4 regions of the Lysinibacillus sp. FSL L8-0126 genome follow, and region 3 is predicted to be linked to each of the others. Evidence: a T-box and tRNA genes for the amino acid it is inferred to sense, from the RefSeq annotation. Region 3 holds a T-box; the other regions hold tRNA genes.
The links. A T-box is a leader RNA that pairs with one kind of tRNA and senses whether it is charged. The one in region 3 lies ahead of ileS (isoleucine--tRNA ligase), so its partner is inferred to be a tRNA-Ile.
Positions count from the first base shown of each region.

Region 1: it has a tRNA-Ile gene. The T-box ahead of ileS (isoleucine--tRNA ligase) is inferred to sense a tRNA for this amino acid. The anticodon was not compared.
Region 2: it has a tRNA-Ile gene. The T-box ahead of ileS (isoleucine--tRNA ligase) is inferred to sense a tRNA for this amino acid. The anticodon was not compared.
Region 4: it has a tRNA-Ile gene. The T-box ahead of ileS (isoleucine--tRNA ligase) is inferred to sense a tRNA for this amino acid. The anticodon was not compared.

Region 1 is NZ_CP152028.1:2,603,585-2,608,640, reverse strand. Features, by position in the region: gene MHI34_RS12905 (diaminopropionate ammonia-lyase) at 434-1,636, opposite strand; tRNA gene MHI34_RS12900 (tRNA-Glu) at 1,911-1,982, opposite strand; tRNA gene MHI34_RS12895 (tRNA-Ser) at 1,985-2,075, opposite strand; tRNA gene MHI34_RS12890 (tRNA-Asn) at 2,085-2,161, opposite strand; tRNA gene MHI34_RS12885 (tRNA-Ile) at 2,169-2,242, opposite strand; tRNA gene MHI34_RS12880 (tRNA-Gly) at 2,244-2,317, opposite strand; tRNA gene MHI34_RS12875 (tRNA-Phe) at 2,323-2,398, opposite strand; tRNA gene MHI34_RS12870 (tRNA-Asp) at 2,456-2,531, opposite strand; tRNA gene MHI34_RS12865 (tRNA-Met) at 2,535-2,609, opposite strand; tRNA gene MHI34_RS12860 (tRNA-Ser) at 2,663-2,755, opposite strand; tRNA gene MHI34_RS12855 (tRNA-Ile) at 2,771-2,847, opposite strand; tRNA gene MHI34_RS12850 (tRNA-Met) at 2,855-2,928, opposite strand; tRNA gene MHI34_RS12845 (tRNA-Ala) at 2,956-3,031, opposite strand; tRNA gene MHI34_RS12840 (tRNA-Pro) at 3,048-3,124, opposite strand; tRNA gene MHI34_RS12835 (tRNA-Arg) at 3,132-3,208, opposite strand; tRNA gene MHI34_RS12830 (tRNA-Leu) at 3,217-3,305, opposite strand; tRNA gene MHI34_RS12825 (tRNA-Gly) at 3,311-3,385, opposite strand; tRNA gene MHI34_RS12820 (tRNA-Leu) at 3,421-3,505, opposite strand; tRNA gene MHI34_RS12815 (tRNA-Lys) at 3,523-3,598, opposite strand; tRNA gene MHI34_RS12810 (tRNA-Thr) at 3,607-3,682, opposite strand; tRNA gene MHI34_RS12805 (tRNA-Val) at 3,686-3,761, opposite strand; rRNA gene rrf (5S ribosomal RNA) at 3,772-3,887, opposite strand; gene MHI34_RS12795 (cysteine desulfurase family protein) at 4,207-5,056, opposite strand, start outside.
Region 2 is NZ_CP152028.1:2,594,876-2,599,931, forward strand. Features, by position in the region: rRNA gene MHI34_RS12665 (23S ribosomal RNA) at 1-2,078, shown strand, start outside; rRNA gene rrf (5S ribosomal RNA) at 2,244-2,359, shown strand; tRNA gene MHI34_RS12675 (tRNA-Val) at 2,370-2,445, shown strand; tRNA gene MHI34_RS12680 (tRNA-Thr) at 2,449-2,524, shown strand; tRNA gene MHI34_RS12685 (tRNA-Lys) at 2,533-2,608, shown strand; tRNA gene MHI34_RS12690 (tRNA-Leu) at 2,626-2,710, shown strand; tRNA gene MHI34_RS12695 (tRNA-Gly) at 2,746-2,820, shown strand; tRNA gene MHI34_RS12700 (tRNA-Leu) at 2,826-2,914, shown strand; tRNA gene MHI34_RS12705 (tRNA-Arg) at 2,923-2,999, shown strand; tRNA gene MHI34_RS12710 (tRNA-Pro) at 3,007-3,083, shown strand; tRNA gene MHI34_RS12715 (tRNA-Ala) at 3,100-3,175, shown strand; tRNA gene MHI34_RS12720 (tRNA-Met) at 3,203-3,276, shown strand; tRNA gene MHI34_RS12725 (tRNA-Ile) at 3,284-3,360, shown strand; tRNA gene MHI34_RS12730 (tRNA-Ser) at 3,376-3,468, shown strand; tRNA gene MHI34_RS12735 (tRNA-Met) at 3,522-3,596, shown strand; tRNA gene MHI34_RS12740 (tRNA-Asp) at 3,600-3,675, shown strand; tRNA gene MHI34_RS12745 (tRNA-Phe) at 3,733-3,808, shown strand; tRNA gene MHI34_RS12750 (tRNA-Gly) at 3,814-3,887, shown strand; tRNA gene MHI34_RS12755 (tRNA-Ile) at 3,889-3,962, shown strand; tRNA gene MHI34_RS12760 (tRNA-Asn) at 3,970-4,046, shown strand; tRNA gene MHI34_RS12765 (tRNA-Ser) at 4,056-4,146, shown strand; tRNA gene MHI34_RS12770 (tRNA-Glu) at 4,149-4,220, shown strand; gene MHI34_RS12775 (VOC family protein) at 4,281-4,697, opposite strand; gene nadA (quinolinate synthase NadA) at 4,895-5,056, opposite strand, start outside.
Region 3 is NZ_CP152028.1:3,715,086-3,720,141, forward strand. Features, by position in the region: gene MHI34_RS17965 (hypothetical protein) at 1-580, shown strand, start outside; gene MHI34_RS17970 (hypothetical protein) at 635-775, shown strand; gene MHI34_RS17975 (DUF2785 domain-containing protein) at 1,034-1,210, shown strand; T-box leader at 1,460-1,698, shown strand; gene ileS (isoleucine--tRNA ligase) at 1,759-4,851, shown strand.
Region 4 is NZ_CP152028.1:1,245,157-1,250,212, forward strand. Features, by position in the region: gene MHI34_RS05985 (MFS transporter) at 1-975, shown strand, start outside; gene MHI34_RS05990 (hypothetical protein) at 1,042-1,572, opposite strand; gene MHI34_RS05995 (nitric oxide synthase oxygenase) at 1,598-2,644, opposite strand; tRNA gene MHI34_RS06000 (tRNA-Glu) at 2,963-3,034, opposite strand; tRNA gene MHI34_RS06005 (tRNA-Asn) at 3,036-3,112, opposite strand; tRNA gene MHI34_RS06010 (tRNA-Ile) at 3,120-3,193, opposite strand; tRNA gene MHI34_RS06015 (tRNA-Gly) at 3,198-3,271, opposite strand; tRNA gene MHI34_RS06020 (tRNA-Phe) at 3,278-3,353, opposite strand; tRNA gene MHI34_RS06025 (tRNA-Ser) at 3,358-3,450, opposite strand; tRNA gene MHI34_RS06030 (tRNA-Ala) at 3,464-3,539, opposite strand; tRNA gene MHI34_RS06035 (tRNA-Pro) at 3,555-3,631, opposite strand; tRNA gene MHI34_RS06040 (tRNA-Arg) at 3,647-3,723, opposite strand; tRNA gene MHI34_RS06045 (tRNA-Lys) at 3,743-3,815, opposite strand; tRNA gene MHI34_RS06050 (tRNA-Gln) at 3,830-3,904, opposite strand; tRNA gene MHI34_RS06055 (tRNA-His) at 3,914-3,989, opposite strand; tRNA gene MHI34_RS06060 (tRNA-Trp) at 4,037-4,110, opposite strand; tRNA gene MHI34_RS06065 (tRNA-Tyr) at 4,115-4,198, opposite strand; tRNA gene MHI34_RS06070 (tRNA-Thr) at 4,206-4,281, opposite strand; tRNA gene MHI34_RS06075 (tRNA-Asp) at 4,291-4,366, opposite strand; tRNA gene MHI34_RS06080 (tRNA-Met) at 4,370-4,444, opposite strand; tRNA gene MHI34_RS06085 (tRNA-Val) at 4,471-4,546, opposite strand; rRNA gene rrf (5S ribosomal RNA) at 4,558-4,673, opposite strand; rRNA gene MHI34_RS06095 (23S ribosomal RNA) at 4,740-5,056, opposite strand, start outside.

The DNA of each region.
Region 1 (5,056 bases), 1.1 Mb from region 3:
GTTTGTATTATGAGATGGCACTCAATGAGGGTGATTTTTATTGGATTGCTGATATGCTTGCACTTGGCAGTTCAGCTTATCAAAAATTAGAGAAATATAGTAATGAAATTACATATTACTTCTATTTAAAACAATGGGGTATTAGATGTACAATTTTCAAATGGTCAATACTATGTGGATATGAACGAAACGTGTGATTTTTATGATGCACAAGAAAATTATCAATTCTATGATTGCTATAAGACCTATACTGTTACAATAGATGATTATGGTGCTTTTAAAATTGCCCATATTACTATTCACTAATAAGGTCTTTTACAATCGTAAAATAAGCAAGGAAAAAATAAACTATCGCGAGATACTCTTATTTCGCAATAGTTCGTTTCTTCTGCATTGTTTTGGTAGTTTAAAAATGATCCAGCTATCTTACTGTTCATTGATTCGCATATTTCCCATGCCACACTATGTGATGATAATTCTTTTTATCTGTGTCACCCTCTGTATTAATAAACAACACCCTCGCATGTTCGTCTAGCTGTAGGTCGAGTATTAAATCTTTGTAGTGTTCATTAGTCATTAATTCATAAAAGCAACCAAACGGAGCCGCTCCTGATTCTCCTGCTATAATACGTGAGTCTGAAGCCAATGGATTTGCAAGAACGCGCATTCCTGTTGCTGCTATTTCTTCTTCACAGGAGATGCTTATTTTTATATGGGCTTTTAAGAGTCGCCAAGCCTGTGGATTAGGTTCACCGCAAGCAAGGCCCGCCATTATGGTTTTCATCTCTCCACCAACAGTTACATATTGCTCAGTACCTGCCTTAAAGCTCTCATAATAACAATTAGCAACATGTGGCTCAACTAACACAAATGTAATATCCTGCTCATAATATTGTTGTAAAAAAGCTACTACTGCCCCTGCAAATGACCCAACACCAGCTTGTAAAAATACATGTGTCGGAGCTTGCTGCATCTGTTCAACGATTTCATGTACAAGTGTTGTGTAGCCTTGCATAATCCATAATGGTATTTCTTCGTAGCCATCCCACATCGTATCCTGAATCAGGACCCAGCCATTTTCTTGTGCTAGCTGCGAGGAATAACGCACGGTTTCATCATAATTCATTGTCGTTATTTCAGCATAGGCTCCTTCTTTTTTAATATGCTGTAAACGTTCATCGGCACTGCCAGCTGGCATATATATTCGCGCTTGATACCCTAGTTCACGAGCCGCCCATGCCACACCACGACCATGGTTACCATCTGTTGTTGAAATAAAGGTTAAATTTCCTACCTGCGCTTTTACTTCTGATGATTTTAATTGTTCAAACGATAGTTCCTCTATATTTTTCTGGAGTCTATTGGCAACATACTGCGCAATTGCATAAACTCCGCCTAATACTTTAAATGCGTTTAAGCCAAATCGATAGGATTCGTCTTTTACCAAAATTTTTTCTACACCCATCCATGAAGCAAGTGAATCAAGATGATGGAGAGGTGTCTTTTCAAATTGCTCATATGTACGTAGAAATTGCCCCACTTTCTTTACTTGTTCCAATGTAAAATATGGCAGTAAAGCTGTTCCGTCATTTGCTTTATCCAGCTGATTGTGCACCCACTTTAATTTTTCATTCATTCCTATCCCTCCTTTATCATTAGCTTAGTCCATCTAGCTTCAAAATACAAAATTATACAATACAGAACTTACATTTGTCTAAGTTCATTTGTCTAAGTTCCTTGTTATGCGTTTATGATCCCCTACGGAAAAGGGAGAAAAATTTCTTAACTTCCTATATAATTAACAAGCCTTCACAGATTCGATGTTCTGTGAAGGCTTCATTTTTATAGTAACTATGTTATCAAATCAATTAAAAAGTGCAGTAGATGTAATTCATCTACTGCACTTAGTATGACCCGTACGGGATTCGAACCCGTGTTACCGCCGTGAAAGGGCGGTGTCTTAACCACTTGACCAACGGGCCAATGGCGGAGAAGGAGGGATTTGAACCCTCGCGCCGGTTACCCGACCTACACCCTTAGCAGGGGCGCCTCTTCAGCCTCTTGAGTACTTCCCCACATAAAAATGGCTCCGAAGGCAGGACTCGAACCTGCGACAACCTGATTAACAGTCAGGTGCTACTACCAACTGAGCTACTTCGGAATAATGATGGGCCTAAATGGACTCGAACCATCGACCTCACGCTTATCAGGCGTGCGCTCTAACCAGCTGAGCTATAGGCCCTTGGAGCGGGTGATGGGAATCGAACCCACGACATCAGCTTGGAAGGCTGAGGTTTTACCATTAAACTACACCCGCATAAATGGTGGGTCAGGACGGAATCGAACCGCCGACACTTAGAGCTTCAATCTAATGCTCTACCAACTGAGCTACTGACCCATTTCGTCCATGCTAAGCTTATTTTCTTTTGCTTATCATATCTTCTTATGAAAATAATGGCGGTCCCGACCGGGATCGAACCGGCGATCTCCTGCGTGACAGGCAGGCATGTTAACCGCTACACCACGGGACCATTTGGTTGCGGGGGCCGGATTTGAACCAACGACCTTCGGGTTATGAGCCCGACGAGCTACCACTGCTCCACCCCGCGATAATTTTATACGGTTTCGAGTTTTTAAAGCACCATTTATAAAGATTTAAAACTGGAGGAGGTAGAGGGATTCGAACCCCCGCGCGGTGTTACCCGCCTGTCGGTTTTCAAGACCGATCCCTTCAGCCAGACTTGGGTATACCTCCGTTGCAATATATAAATGGTGGACCTTGCAGGACTCGAACCTGCGACCGGACGGTTATGAGCCGTCTGCTCTAACCAACTGAGCTAAAGGTCCTTTAAGATGGCGGCAGAGGGGATCGAACCCCCGACCTTACGGGTATGAACCGTACGCTCTAGCCAGCTGAGCTACGCCGCCAGGATCTTTATACTGGTTAATTTATTATGGTGGAGCCTAGCGGGATCGAACCGCTGACCTCCTGCGTGCAAGGCAGGCGCTCTCCCAGCTGAGCTAAGGCCCCATAATTTCTTTGGAAATGGTCGGGAAGACAGGATTCGAACCTGCGACCCCTTGGTCCCAAACCAAGTGCTCTACCAAGCTGAGCTACTTCCCGTTCTTTTTGGCGCGCCCGACAGGAGTCGAACCCATAACCTTCTGATCCGTAGTCAGACGCTCTATCCAATTGAGCTACGGGCGCATTAAAAATGGTGCCGAGGACCGGAATCGAACCGGTACGGTAGTCACCTACCGCAGGATTTTAAGTCCTGTGCGTCTGCCAGTTCCGCCACCCCGGCACATTTGGAGCGGAAGACGAGGTTCGAACTCGCGACCCCCACCTTGGCAAGGTGGTGTTCTACCACTGAACTACTTCCGCATGTGCATAAGTTTTTTTATCTGGCAATGAAATAATGGTGCGGGTGAAGGGAGTCGAACCCCCACGCCTTGCGGCGCTAGATCCTAAGTCTAGTGCGTCTGCCAATTCCGCCACACCCGCTTATTATTATTTAAAAATGGTGAGCCATGAAGGACTCGAACCTTCGACCCTCTGATTAAAAGTCAGATGCTCTACCAACTGAGCTAATGGCTCTAAAAAAATGGTGCCGGCTATAGGAATCGAACCCACGACCTACTGATTACAAGTCAGTTGCTCTACCTGCTGAGCTAAACCGGCATATGGTGGAGGATGACGGGCTCGAACCGCCGACCCTCTGCTTGTAAGGCAGATGCTCTCCCAGCTGAGCTAATCCTCCTGGGTATTATGCCTAGCGACGTCCTACTCTCACAGGGGGAAGCCCCCAACTACCATCGGCGCTAAAGAGCTTAACTTCCGTGTTCGGTATGGGAACGGGTGTGACCTCTTTGCCATCATCACTAGACTTGCACATGGATGTGCTGGCTTCTGCGTTCTTAGCAGAAGTTTCTTTATGTATCTTGTTTTGAAGTTGTTTACCTGTCCTTCAAGACAAGAATTATTGTATAACGTTTTCTCACATTGTGCAATACTTTTTTATAAAAAAAAGAAATTATTACTTTTTGAAGTTATTTTTGCTAAGTAAGAGAAAATATTGCCCTGCAAAATATTATAACAATTGTTGTTTCAAAAGAAAACAATTATTTTATTTCACCTATTTTCTTAGCTTATAATCTATTTCTAAACAAGGAAAGGGTATAGAAAACCCTTCACTTGTTGTTTCATTAAATAGTTAAAAGCTCTTGTTTCAATCTTAGAATTTCTTCAAATGTAGTGGAAGCTCCAAAAGATAGTCTAAAAAATTGGCGTGCTGCTTCCAAAGAGTAACCCATTGATAAAATGGCTTTCGTTCCAGATTCACTATGAATATCACATGCACTACCCGTCGAAATACAGATTCCTGCCTCATTTAACTTTAAAAGAACATATTGTCCCTCTATTTTATCCATCATTACGCCACAAATAGTAGGCAATTGTTGGTTACATTCTATTAATTGGCATGTTTCAGGCAAATTGTTTTTCAAAAATCTTCTTAAAGTCTCATAATGTTGTCTTTCATATTGATAGTTTTCAATTGCTGCCGCAAAGGCTACAATTGCTGGTGTATCTAATGTGCCGCCTCTTAAACCCCTCTCATGAGTCACACCCGGTGTTAAGGCAGGTACTCGGAGCGCAGGATTCAGATAGACAGCACCACACCCCTTTGGTCCACCTATTTTATGAGCTGAGATTGTGATGGCATCTACTCCACTTGGTATAGCAAGCTTCCCAAATGATTGTACACAGTCAATATGGCTGAAAACATCAGATTTTTTAGCCATCTCTATTATTTTCTCTACAGGCTGAATAGCACCAATTTCAGAATTGACATGTTGAATTGTAATCAAAGCCGTATCTTTGCGGATTGCTTGCTGTAATTGTTCAAGGTCAATCCATCCATCCATCTGTAAAGGCAATTTTGTCACTATAAAACCCATTTTCTCAAGCGTATTCAACGCTGCATGCACAGACGTATGCTCAGCTTGAGATGAAATAATGTGTTTTCCTTTTTTAGAGGCCAGCGCTAATGACAAG
Region 2 (5,056 bases), 1.1 Mb from region 3:
AGCTGGTTCTCTCCGAAATAGCTTTAGGGCTAGCCTCGTGATGAGAATACTGGAGGTAGAGCACTGTTTGGACTAGGGGGCCATCCCGGTTTACCGAATTCAGACAAACTCCGAATGCCAGATATTTATACACGGGAGTCAGACTGCGAGTGATAAGATCCGTAGTCAAAAGGGAAACAGCCCAGACCACCAGCTAAGGTCCCAAAGTAATCGTTAAGTGGAAAAGGATGTGGCGTTGCACAGACAACCAGGATGTTGGCTTAGAAGCAGCCATCATTTAAAGAGTGCGTAATAGCTCACTGGTCGAGTGACGCTGCGCCGAAAATGTATCGGGGCTAAACGATTCACCGAAGCTGTGGATTGACATCTACGATGTCAGTGGTAGGAGAGCGTTCTAAGTGCGTTGAAGTCAGACCGGAAGGACTGGTGGAGCGCTTAGAAGTGAGAATGCCGGTATGAGTAGCGAAAGACGGGTGAGAATCCCGTCCACCGTATGACTAAGGTTTCCTGAGGAAGGCTCGTCCGCTCAGGGTTAGTCGGGACCTAAGCCGAGGCCGATAGGCGTAGGCGATGGACAACAGGTTGATATTCCTGTACCACCTCCTCACCGTTTGAGAAATGGGGGGACGCAGTAGGATAGGGTAAGCGCGCTGTTGGTTATGCGCGTCCAAGCAGTAAGGCGTGTGTGTAGGCAAATCCGCACACTGTAACGTTGAGCTGTGATGGCGAGTCCGTATGGACGAAGTTCCTGATTTCACACTGCCAAGAAAAGCCTCTATCGAGGTGAGAGGTGCCCGTACCGCAAACCGACACAGGTAGTCGAGGAGAGAATCCTAAGGTGTGCGAGAGAACTCTCGTTAAGGAACTCGGCAAAATGACCCCGTAACTTCGGGAGAAGGGGTGCTCTTGAGCGTGCAAGCGCATGAGAGCCGCAGTGAATAGGCCCAGGCGACTGTTTAGCAAAAACACAGGTCTCTGCAAAACCGTAAGGTGACGTATAGGGGCTGACGCCTGCCCGGTGCTGGAAGGTTAAGAGGAGTGGTTAGCGCAAGCGAAGCTGCGAATTGAAGCCCCAGTAAACGGCGGCCGTAACTATAACGGTCCTAAGGTAGCGAAATTCCTTGTCGGGTAAGTTCCGACCCGCACGAAAGGCGTAACGATCTGGGCACTGTCTCAACGAGAGACTCGGTGAAATTATAGTACCTGTGAAGATGCAGGTTACCCGCGACAGGACGGAAAGACCCCGTGGAGCTTTACTGTAGCCTGATATTGAATTTTGGTACAACTTGTACAGGATAGGTAGGAGCCAGAGATCTCGGAGCGCCAGCTTCGAAGGAGGCGTCGGTGGGATACTACCCTGGTTGTATTGAAATTCTAACCCATGCCCCTTAGCGGGGCAGGAGACAGTGTCAGGCGGACAGTTTGACTGGGGCGGTCGCCTCCTAAAAGGTAACGGAGGCGCCCAAAGGTTCCCTCAGAATGGTTGGAAATCATTCGTAGAGTGTAAAGGCACAAGGGAGCTTGACTGCGAGACCTACAAGTCGAGCAGGGTCGAAAGACGGGCTTAGTGATCCGGTGGTTCCGCATGGAAGGGCCATCGCTCAACGGATAAAAGCTACCCCGGGGATAACAGGCTTATCTCCCCCAAGAGTCCACATCGACGGGGAGGTTTGGCACCTCGATGTCGGCTCATCGCATCCTGGGGCTGTAGTCGGTCCCAAGGGTTGGGCTGTTCGCCCATTAAAGCGGTACGCGAGCTGGGTTCAGAACGTCGTGAGACAGTTCGGTCCCTATCCGTCGTGGGCGTAGGAAATTTGAGAGGAGCTGTCCTTAGTACGAGAGGACCGGGATGGACACACCGCTGGTGTACCAGTTGTCTTGCCAAAGGCATCGCTGGGTAGCTATGTGTGGACGGGATAAGTGCTGAAAGCATCTAAGCATGAAGCCCCCCTCAAGATGAGATTTCCCATTACGCAAGTAAGTAAGATCCCTCAAAGACGATGAGGTAGATAGGTTCGAGGTGGAAGTGTGGTGACACATGGAGCTGACGAATACTAATCGATCGAGGACTTAACCAAAATGTTTGAACCATTCAATGAACCGTTTATCCAGTTTTGAAAGAACAACTCTTTCAAAAAAGAGAGCTTCAAGACACCATTTATTTTGAAGCTGATATAAAGGAACTTCTGCTAAGAACGCAACATCCATGTTGCAACGCAGAAGCCAGCACATCCATGTGCAAGTCTAGTGATGATGGCAAAGAGGTCACACCCGTTCCCATACCGAACACGGAAGTTAAGCTCTTTAGCGCCGATGGTAGTTGGGGGCTTCCCCCTGTGAGAGTAGGACGTCGCTAGGCATAATACCCAGGAGGATTAGCTCAGCTGGGAGAGCATCTGCCTTACAAGCAGAGGGTCGGCGGTTCGAGCCCGTCATCCTCCACCATATGCCGGTTTAGCTCAGCAGGTAGAGCAACTGACTTGTAATCAGTAGGTCGTGGGTTCGATTCCTATAGCCGGCACCATTTTTTTAGAGCCATTAGCTCAGTTGGTAGAGCATCTGACTTTTAATCAGAGGGTCGAAGGTTCGAGTCCTTCATGGCTCACCATTTTTAAATAATAATAAGCGGGTGTGGCGGAATTGGCAGACGCACTAGACTTAGGATCTAGCGCCGCAAGGCGTGGGGGTTCGACTCCCTTCACCCGCACCATTATTTCATTGCCAGATAAAAAAACTTATGCACATGCGGAAGTAGTTCAGTGGTAGAACACCACCTTGCCAAGGTGGGGGTCGCGAGTTCGAACCTCGTCTTCCGCTCCAAATGTGCCGGGGTGGCGGAACTGGCAGACGCACAGGACTTAAAATCCTGCGGTAGGTGACTACCGTACCGGTTCGATTCCGGTCCTCGGCACCATTTTTAATGCGCCCGTAGCTCAATTGGATAGAGCGTCTGACTACGGATCAGAAGGTTATGGGTTCGACTCCTGTCGGGCGCGCCAAAAAGAACGGGAAGTAGCTCAGCTTGGTAGAGCACTTGGTTTGGGACCAAGGGGTCGCAGGTTCGAATCCTGTCTTCCCGACCATTTCCAAAGAAATTATGGGGCCTTAGCTCAGCTGGGAGAGCGCCTGCCTTGCACGCAGGAGGTCAGCGGTTCGATCCCGCTAGGCTCCACCATAATAAATTAACCAGTATAAAGATCCTGGCGGCGTAGCTCAGCTGGCTAGAGCGTACGGTTCATACCCGTAAGGTCGGGGGTTCGATCCCCTCTGCCGCCATCTTAAAGGACCTTTAGCTCAGTTGGTTAGAGCAGACGGCTCATAACCGTCCGGTCGCAGGTTCGAGTCCTGCAAGGTCCACCATTTATATATTGCAACGGAGGTATACCCAAGTCTGGCTGAAGGGATCGGTCTTGAAAACCGACAGGCGGGTAACACCGCGCGGGGGTTCGAATCCCTCTACCTCCTCCAGTTTTAAATCTTTATAAATGGTGCTTTAAAAACTCGAAACCGTATAAAATTATCGCGGGGTGGAGCAGTGGTAGCTCGTCGGGCTCATAACCCGAAGGTCGTTGGTTCAAATCCGGCCCCCGCAACCAAATGGTCCCGTGGTGTAGCGGTTAACATGCCTGCCTGTCACGCAGGAGATCGCCGGTTCGATCCCGGTCGGGACCGCCATTATTTTCATAAGAAGATATGATAAGCAAAAGAAAATAAGCTTAGCATGGACGAAATGGGTCAGTAGCTCAGTTGGTAGAGCATTAGATTGAAGCTCTAAGTGTCGGCGGTTCGATTCCGTCCTGACCCACCATTTATGCGGGTGTAGTTTAATGGTAAAACCTCAGCCTTCCAAGCTGATGTCGTGGGTTCGATTCCCATCACCCGCTCCAAGGGCCTATAGCTCAGCTGGTTAGAGCGCACGCCTGATAAGCGTGAGGTCGATGGTTCGAGTCCATTTAGGCCCATCATTATTCCGAAGTAGCTCAGTTGGTAGTAGCACCTGACTGTTAATCAGGTTGTCGCAGGTTCGAGTCCTGCCTTCGGAGCCATTTTTATGTGGGGAAGTACTCAAGAGGCTGAAGAGGCGCCCCTGCTAAGGGTGTAGGTCGGGTAACCGGCGCGAGGGTTCAAATCCCTCCTTCTCCGCCATTGGCCCGTTGGTCAAGTGGTTAAGACACCGCCCTTTCACGGCGGTAACACGGGTTCGAATCCCGTACGGGTCATACTAAAAAACAGTAGATGCACACGCATCTACTGTTTTTTCATATTCATAGATATAAATATTACTCTTGATTCAATGCATTTTCATCCATATAAACTACTTCCCAGATATGCCCATCTACATCCTGAAATCCCCAGCCATACATAAACCCATGATCTTGGGGTTCACTATAAGATTTACCACCGGAGGCCAGTGCCTTATTTACTAATTGATCTACTTGCTCTCGATTTTCAGCAGATAGACATAAAATTGCTTCTGCAGACGTAGTAGTATTTGTAATTTCCTTCTTACTAAACCCTTTGAATCGTTCTTCCACCATCATTAATACGAAGATATTTTCACTAATAATCATTGAGGCTGTAGTCTCATCGCTAAATTGTTGATTGAACTCAAAACCTAGTTCCTTAAAGAAGTTGATGGATTTGTTTAGATCTTTCACTGGTAAATTGATAAAAATATTTTTCGATTGAAAAGCCATTTATTTTCACCTCCAAATCGACAGTAGCATAGAGCATAAAGCCATGTCAATTTCAGCAATAGATGGATATTCTTTGATTGGATCGATGATGATGCATTTGAAAATGGCAGTTGTTTAAGCTATTCAAAATAGATGTTATATGAACATAAAAAGCAGAGACGTTTTTTTACACCATCTCTGCTTTTAAAGCAACCTAATTATCCTCGTGCTAGCATTCTTTCGAGAGAGCTAAGTGCTTCAGCTGTAGTATATTCATCTACTTGGATACGGTTATGTGGTTGCCCCTGCTCAATACTTTCTAAGCTCCACAACAGATGGGGAAGGTCAATGCGATTCATTGTTAAGCAAGGACAAAAATT
Region 3 (5,056 bases):
AAAAAGTATACCGCAGGAAGAATCCTTATGGCGGTGGTCGATGCCTTTATGGTTGTTGAATTACAATGTCATTCGATATTTTGTCTCGGATGGCGAGATTTTTTGGGTTGTCCTTTGTTGGCAGTTATTATTTTTATGGCCAATAAGTCTAGCAATATATATTCATTTATACAATAAGGAAAAGCAGTGGGCGTTTTACATAGGATTAAAGAAAAAGCATGTACTCATTGTGGCTTCATTGATGGTGCTATTTGGGGGAGCTCTCATCTATTCACTTCATCAGGCAAATGAGCAAGTGATTGTTTTTCATCAGGAGGTCATGGAAGAACTTGAGATCAGTTCAGATCGACAGCATTATTTAATGTATAATGCGAATGCACCTTCTACACTTCTTGGTGTAGCGGATGACATAGCTGAGGTACGCAGAGGTCGGGTTTATGCAGCCACTTTCCCTTGGAGCAGCAAGGTGATTGTGCACCTAGATAATTGGCAAAAGGAATTGACCTATGTCCGTTTTTATAATGGATGGAAGCTGGATGGGCTATACCGAGAAAGTAGTACGGAGTATCACAATGAATAAGCAAAGTGGAATTAGCCAGTTGTATTGAAGGAAGATGAATTAAAGGCTAGATTAATGGCATTGAAAAAGGGTCAGGCTACTTGGCAGCAAGAGCATCAACAGCAGGTTTTGCATGCCATGCTAGCACATATCGGTTCTACTGAAGTGAGCTACGAGATACATGGATTTAGGGCAGCTTTTATGAATGGATTTTAGAAAAAATTTGCTGAATCATCGTTGCTTCATTGAACTTTGGGATTAAAGCTTAAACCATTTATTATTCAAAGGAATCTGATTGGGTTTTTTACTCACTCGTTTACAATCTTATTGCTCGTACTTATTTTAGCTAGGGATCTACACAGATATTTTTTTATCTAAGGATAGCATGAGGCTTGTCAAACGAAGTTATGAACTTACATATCATCTGAAAAGGATGTAAGAAGCTATGTACCTGGCAAAGGATGGGCACATAGTGTGGCACATGTATCGGATGCTATTGATGAACTAGTGAAAAATCCTAAAATGAATGGATCAGCCTATGTCGCTATGTTACATGCACTTTGGTTTTTCTATTTACAACCTGCTTATGTATTTATTCATGATGAGGAGGAAAGGTTGTTAGTCCTGATTTTCGCTATGTTGGAAAAATGAAATCATCCAAATATTGCAGCAAACACTGTCAACAGTAGCCACATTAAAGGGGCAATTGGATGAAGTAAACTTTTATATCGGGCTATTTAATGTCAAAATATTGCTGAAGAGCTTTATTCAAACCAATCCGCAATCTTAATATATGACTCTCCATCAAAGTATTGTCACTTGTCTCAACGAAATTTTTTAAGGTTGTCCACTGTTGACAGACAATTGGTAATTTGTTACGATGAGTGACAATAAAAGCATACAAATTCGTTGATGAGAAAGAGTAGTGTTTCATTTTGTTCTACAGAGAGCCGACATTTGGTGGAAGTCGGTGTGCAGGTGTTACATGAAAATCCTCTCTGAGAAGATTGGCTGAATAGAGTAAGCCAATCCGGGTGTCTACCGTTAAAAAGAACACGTATGATTGTACGTTGCTGAGCGCTATTGACCATTGTGTCAATAGAATTAGGGTGGTATTCGCGGTTAACCCCGTCCCTTTCCTTGGGACGGGGTTTTTTGTATGCCTTTTATACAAAATGGATTGTATAGGAGGAACTCATATGCAGGAAGAACAAAAGAAGGAAACAGTGGTTGAACGAGAAACAAGGATTCGTGCGTTGTGGGCGCAAGAAGGAACCTTGGCAAAGTCCATCAACAATCGTGCTGGACAGCAGCCCTTTGTATTTTACGAGGGACCGCCAACAGCGAATGGTTTACCACATGTTGGTCATGCTTTTGGCAGAACAATTAAAGATGTTGTGGCACGCTATAAAACGATGCAAGGCTATCTCGTTGAACGAAAAGCAGGCTGGGATACACATGGATTGCCTGTGGAATTAGGAGTAGAAAAGGCATTAGGCATCTCTGGGAAGCAGGAAATTGAGAATTATGGGGTAGAGCGATTTATTCAGGCATGTAAAAAGAGCGTTTTTACCTATGAGCAAAAATGGCGTACCTTTACCGAGCAGCTTGGCTACTGGCTTGATATGGATAATCCTTATCTGACACTAAGCAATGATTATATCGAATCTGTGTGGCATATTTTAAGCCATGTACACAAGGAACAACTTTTATATAAAGGGCATCGTGTTTCACCTTATTGCCCTAGCTGCCAAACATCCTTAAGTTCACATGAGGTAGCACAGGGGTATAAGGATGTCAAAGACTTATCCGTTACAGCGATGTTTAAGCTTCGGGATCGCGACGAATATTTCTTAGGCTGGACAACGACGCCTTGGACATTACCTGCTAATGTAGCCTTGGCTATGAATCCATCTCTTCAATATGTACGTGTAAAGCACGAAGATAACATATACATCCTCGCTAAATCACTGGTAGAAAAGGTTTTTACAGAGCCTATCGAAGTACTAAGTGAGCATGATGGGCAAGAGTTTGCGGGTGTTTCCTATCAACCACCATTTTCTTATGTAACGGTCGAAAAAGGGCAAGTTGTCGTTATGGCGGATTACGTGACGGAGCATAGTGGAACAGGAATTGTGCACATTGCTCCAGCCTATGGAGAGGACGATTATAAAACAGTACAGCACAATGGTTTGTCCTTTGTCAATGTAGTTGATTTAAAAGGCTGTTATACAGAAGCTGTGTCTGAGCTTGTCGGACGCTTTGTAAAAGATTGTGATGTTGATATCATTAAAATGCTAGCGGCAAAAAAACTTCTATTTGCTAAAGAGAAATATGAGCATAGCTACCCACATTGCTGGCGCTGTGATTCACCTTTGCTGTACTACGCAACAGATAGCTGGTTTATCAAGATGTCAGCATTAAAGGAGCAGCTTTTACAAAATAATCAGCAAGTGACATGGTATCCAGGTCATATTAAGAACGGTCGATTTGGCAACTTCCTAGAAAATTTAGTGGATTGGAATATTAGCCGTAATCGTTACTGGGGTACACCATTGAATGTCTGGGTTTGTCGGGAGTGTGCTCATGAGGTGGCTCCAAGTAGTGTTGCAGCATTAAGAAAATTAGCTAAAGGGGCTTTCGATGAAAATTTAGAGCTTCATAAACCATTTATTGATGACATTGTCTGTACATGTCCTGTCTGTCAAGGAGACATGAAGCGGACGCCAGAAGTTATTGATGTTTGGTTTGACAGTGGCTCGATGCCATTTGCCCAGCAGCATTATCCTTTTGAAGATGTCACGACTTTTCGTCAGCAGTTCCCTGCAGATGTCGTCATTGAGGGAATCGACCAAACAAGAGGCTTTTTCTATAGCTTATTAGCGGTATCGACGTTATTTACAGGCAAGCCACCTTATAAAAATGTTCTATCGTTAGGGCATGTCTTAGATGAGCATGGGCAGAAGATGTCAAAAAGTAAAGATAATGCTTTAGAGCCTGTTGAATTAATCGAGCAATATGGAGCGGATGCTTTACGGTGGGCATTTTTAGTCGACAGCTCCCCTTGGAATCCGAAGCGTTTTTCTAAGAAAATTATCTTAGATGCGAAATCGAAACTAGTGGATACACTTGACAATACGTTTAAATTTTATGCAATGTATGCCCATATCGATGGCTTTACGTATGATGCTACAAATAAAGGGAGTCGATCACCTCTAGATCATTGGATTTTGTCTCGTCTCCATCACACTATCCAACTTGTCACAACGTTCATGGATGATTATCAATTTACACAGGCTACACGAGAAATTGCTCAGTTGGTAGAGGAGTTAAGCAATTGGTATATTCGCCGTTCACGAGCTAGATTTTGGGCAAATGGACTGACAGCAGATAAACGAGGTGCATTTAGTACGCTTTATGAAGTGCTTACATCTATTTGTCAATTGGTAGCACCGTTTACGCGATTTATTGCTGAAGACATCTACCGTCAATTATGTGGGAAAAGTGTTCATCTGGAGAACTACCCAGCATGTGACGAACAATTAGTGGATGTCAAGCTTGAACAAGAAATGGCAATGGTTTTAACAGTAGTGGAACTTGGACGCAGCATTCGCAATAGTCAGGGAATGAAGGTTAAGCAACCTTTAAGTGAACTCATTGTTGCCGTAAAAGGAGACCTGATGGATTTTCAAGTCTATAGTGAGCTCATTCAAGATGAGTTAAACATCAAAGTCTGTAGGTGGGCGCATGATTTTTCAGCCTATGAAAGCATCCAATATAAGCTGAATTTTAAAACTGCTGGAGCTGCATTTGGTGCAAAGGTTAATCAAGTAAAAGAATATGTGATGGCATTAACGAATGAAGAAAAGCAAAAGCTTCAGCATAATGGTTCGATTAATTTTGAGATGGAAGGACAACAGCTAACATTATTAGCAGCCCATGTTGTTGCTGAAGCGGTTGTGAAGGAGTATTATAGGTTAGCTGAGGATAGCACATGTCGTGTATTGATGAATGTTCAACTAACAGAAAGCTTGCTACAAGAAGGGCAAATGCGAGAATTAATTCGCACAATTCAAGACGCAAGGAAAAAATGGCAGCTACCAGTGGTCCAATATGTGTCGATTGCCTTTAACGGTAGTACAAAGGTACTTTCTATCATCCGACAGCATGAAGCAATATTACAAGCGAATGTATTAGTCAAGGCTATTCATTATGGTGAAGCGTGGTCTAAAGCGAAATCCGTTGAAACAACATTGTTTAATGAACAGCTCACGGTATTTGTCTCACTCTAAAAGAAATGCTCAGGAGGAATCCTGAGCATTTCTTAGTGTTGAAAAACAAAACAGTCAATTGAAAGGGAGAAATGGATTTCCGTTGCAGGCTACTTGCTTTCCTGTGGGCGAGCGCCGAGCCGCTTCCTCCGCTACCGCTCCGTTTAGAGGCTCGCCTGTCTCGCTATCCCACGGGAGTCAAGTAGCCTTCCACTCCACCCCACAA
Region 4 (5,056 bases), 2.2 Mb from region 3:
CCCGTTGTAGCACGCAAACTAGGGCTTGAGCTAACACTATTTTTATCCACTATTTTATTAGCCTTGGGGATTGTTCTACGTTCCCTTGGTACAACGGGGTTACTTGTATTTGGTACTGTACTCATCGGCATAGCGATATCATTTGGAAATGTGCTGATTCCAGGATTATTAAAATTAAAATTTCCATACCATGTTGGTTTATTAATGGCATTTTTCACTATGTCGATGAACTTAACGGCTGGGCTTGGCGCAGGTATTAGCTATCCTATAGCCAATTCATCATTTGGCTGGCAAGGAGCGCTGTCCATTGCACTTGTACTAGTGGTCGTAACGATTTTAATTTGGATACCTCAATTGAAATCAAATAAACCTGAGCCAGCCACTACCTCTAAAATGACGAGTACACCCTTATGGAAGTCACCTGTTACTTGGGCTGTCACAGGTGCAATGGGATTACAGTCTTTATTATTTTATACGACTGCTGCTTGGATTCCCGAAATCTACATCGCCCAGGGATTGGCTCCTGACAAAGCTGGTTGGATGTTTTCTATCATGCAATTTTCACAAGTACCAATGGCATTGGCTGTGCCTATCATTGCAAGTAAAATGGCTTCTCAAAGACCTCTTGTAGTGATGTTTACATTCTTCTATTTAATAGGCTTTACTGGAGTTGTCATGGAGTGGACAAGTCTTGGGGTACTGTGGATGATTCTTTTAGGTTTAGCAGGAGGTTCTTCATTTGCCTTAGCGATGATGTTCTTTACACTTCGTACACGCACGGCATTTGAGGCAGCAGATTTATCAGGCTTTGCACAATCATTAGGTTATTTATTTGCCGCCATTGGCCCTATTCTTTTTGGCTACTTACATGATTTATTTGGTGGCTGGAATATTGCTGGTTGGCTCTTTGTAGCTGTGGCGACCATTCTTTTCTTTTGCTCAATGAGAGCTTCTAAAGACGAATATGTCCATTAAAATAAAGCAGATGGGATAACTGCTCATATTTCCCATCTGCTTTACTTCTATATAAGTATAGACGTTTTATTTGTCCAATTGCTGTAGTAAGGTTAGCAGTTCAGTAAGACGGTCTGCTGTTTCTTTGTTGTGAGCTATAACTGCTGCAAAAATAGGAACAGCCTCTTGTAAGAGTATATAACTAAAATAATAATAGCTTACAAAAGCTTTCTGCTCATAACCCTTTGGCGTTTCCTCCTCCCATTCCAGCTCATCATTCTCTTCGTGATCCATCCATAAATATTTGACATCTAACAGCTCCTGCATAGTTTGAACTGAATAGGATGGGTCTAGATAATCTTCAGAAATTGCATGTGCCACAGCTAAATAAAGCTCTACTTCTTGTACAGAGACATCCCCCGTATTTTTGCTAGCAAGCTTTTTTAGAAGGACAAGCAAAGCCCATGGTGTGACCTGCCATAGTGTACCTTGATGCTCCACTAACTCAGCTAGCTCTGTATATTGCTCCTGTTCAATCAGCTGAGGGATAGCCGTTCCTCTTCCATAAGGTGTCGTCAATTGTAACCACGGGATACTCGGAATTTGCTCATTCAACATAGCGTTTCGTCCTCTCCACAATCAGTTAATAGCATGGTTTTTGATAAAAATAATTGGGTGTATGATAAATATTGACATAAGGTTTATGGAAAATATGAGTCGTTGCGGGCGAAAGTGGTGGGATTAGCCATGTCCAGTTGCCTGTAACGTCTCGTCCTGCTGATTCCTCTGCTTCTTCAAACAATTTAAACTGCTGAGCAGCTGTATGATGATCGACAATGCTCACGCCTTGTTCTTTAAAAGAATGAAGGACAGCAATATTAAGCTCCACTAATGCACGATCACGCCAAAGTGAAGCTTGCTTGGTTGTATCAAGATTAAAAACCTCCGCAATAGCTGGTAGCATATTATAACGGTCATGATCTGCTAAATTACGTGCACCGATTTCTGTCCCCATATACCAGCCATTAAAGGGTGCGGCTTGGAAATCAATGCCTGCCATTTGAAAACGCATACTTGAAATTATGGGTACAGCATACCATTTCATTCCTAATTTCTCTACATCCACTGACTCTGGATGACGAATTGGCACCTCTAAAATATATTCTACAGGAATTGTAAACAGCTGCGGAGCTCGCTCATCTACTTGTATAACAAGAGGTAACACATCGAATGGTGTCCTCTCACTTTTCCAACCTAACGATTCACATACTTTAGTAAAAACAATAGAATGTGCATCACCAATAACGCCAGCTTCCGTTTCATAGCCTGCATAACGAATTAGCTGATGATTCCATATACGCACCCTGTTCGAAGCAAATACTGTTATTGTTGGACGGATTTTTCCACTATTTGTTGCATAATCGATATGCTCCAGTAGTTTTTGAAAAATATCCTGTTCATCTAAAACGGCACGTGCATCTACTACATGCAATGATTGCCAAAACAGACGACCAATACATTTGTTACTATTACGCCACGCCACCCGTGCACCAAAAGCTAGCTCCTCTGTTGTTGGGTCGTACTCACCTGCATTCTTAATCTGTTGTAATCTATTCGCTAACCAACGCTCTGATTCATCTTGTTCTGTCTGATATAAACTTAAAAATTGCTGGATCTCCTGTATATTCATTTCGATTCCTCCACTTATCCTCATATTAGAGGAACAAAACGACAAGCACCACGAAAATAGCTATAAAAAAACATACATATTGCATATATGAAATAGTTTGTTCAAATTTATAATGAATCGAATCATGATTAGAAGATATTGTGAATGAAGAAGGAAAAGAGGTGGGCGACATCTTATAGAAAGGAGAAACAAAATATTAGTCATGTAAAAAAGCTACTGAACCATTGATAGCGGATTCGTAGCTTTCACTCTTTACTAATGTATCATTTATTGATAAAAGAAAAAGCATGTAACACAATATTTGTGCTACATGCTTGATGACCCGTACGGGATTCGAACCCGTGTTACCGCCGTGAAAGGGCGGTGTCTTAACCACTTGACCAACGGGCCGTGGCTCCGAAGGCAGGACTCGAACCTGCGACAACCTGATTAACAGTCAGGTGCTACTACCAACTGAGCTACTTCGGAATAATGATGGGCCTAAATGGACTCGAACCATCGACCTCACGCTTATCAGGCGTGCGCTCTAACCAGCTGAGCTATAGGCCCATTTTGGAGCGGGTGATGAGAATCGAACTCACGACATCAGCTTGGAAGGCTGAGGTTTTACCATTAAACTACACCCGCAAATAATGGTGGGTCAGGACGGAATCGAACCGCCGACACTTAGAGCTTCAATCTAATGCTCTACCAACTGAGCTACTGACCCAAAATGGAGGAGGTAGAGGGATTCGAACCCCCGCGCGGTGTTACCCGCCTGTCGGTTTTCAAGACCGATCCCTTCAGCCAGACTTGGGTATACCTCCAAAAATATTGAACTGGTGGAGCCTAGCGGGATCGAACCGCTGACCTCCTGCGTGCAAGGCAGGCGCTCTCCCAGCTGAGCTAAGGCCCCATTTATCATAAAAAATGGTCGGAATGACAGGATTCGAACCTACGACCCCTTGGTCCCAAACCAAGTGCTCTACCAAGCTGAGCTACATTCCGAAAACATAAATTTATTGGCGCGCCCGACAGGAGTCGAACCCATAACCTTCTGATCCGTAGTCAGACGCTCTATCCAATTGAGCTACGGGCGCAATATTCATTAAAAAACGATGAGCCATGAAGGACTCGAACCTTCGACCCTCTGATTAAAAGTCAGATGCTCTACCAACTGAGCTAATGGCTCGTAAAAAAGAAAAATGGCTGGGGTACTAGGATTCGAACCTAGGCATGACGGAATCAAAATCCGTTGCCTTACCGCTTGGCTATACCCCAATTTGAAAATGGGGCGACTGATGGGAATCGAACCCACGAATGTCGGAACCACAATCCGATGCGTTAACCACTTCGCCACAATCGCCACTATATAAATTATAACAGCTGTATATGAACGAGTACCTCAATACCTGGCAGGGGCAGTAGGAATCGAACCCACACCAAAGGTTTTGGAGACCTCTATTCTACCGTTGAACTATGCCCCTAAAATGGTGGAGGGGGACGGATTCGAACCGCCGAACCCTAAGGAGCGGATTTACAGTCCGCCGCGTTTAGCCACTTCGCTACCCCTCCAAGGGAATGGTGCCGGCGATAGGAGTCGAACCCACGACCTACTGATTACAAGTCAGTTGCTCTACCAACTGAGCTACACCGGCAAAAAAAAATGGCGGTCCCGACCGGGATCGAACCGGCGATCTCCTGCGTGACAGGCAGGCATGTTAACCGCTACACCACGGGACCATTTGGTTGCGGGGGCTGGATTTGAACCAACGACCTTCGGGTTATGAGCCCGACGAGCTACCACTGCTCCACCCCGCGATAATACTATACTGTTTTAAAAATAATGGTGGAGGATGACGGGCTCGAACCGCCGACCCTCTGCTTGTAAGGCAGATGCTCTCCCAGCTGAGCTAATCCTCCACGAAAAATAAGCGAAGCGATGTCCTACTCTCACAGGGGGAAGCCCCCAACTACCATCGGCGCTAAAGAGCTTAACTTCCGTGTTCGGTATGGGAACGGGTGTGGCCTCTTTGCCATCATCACTTCACTTATTCAGTTGAAAGAGTTGTTCTTTCAAAACTGGATAAACGGTTCATTGAATGTTTCAAACGTTTTGGTTAAGTCCTCGATCGATTAGTATTCGTCAGCTCCATATGTCACCACACTTCCACCTCGAACCTATCTACCTCATCGTCTTTGAGGGATCTTACTTACTTGCGTAATGGGAAATCTCATCTTGAGGGGGGCTTCATGCTTAGATGCTTTCAGCACTTATCCCGTCCACACATAGCTACCCAGCGATGCCTTTGGCAAGACAACTGGTACACCAGCGGTGTGTCCATCCCGGTCCTCTCGTACTAAGGACAGCTCCTCTCAAATTTCCTACGCCCACGACGGATAGGGACCGAACTGTCTCACGACGTTCTGAAC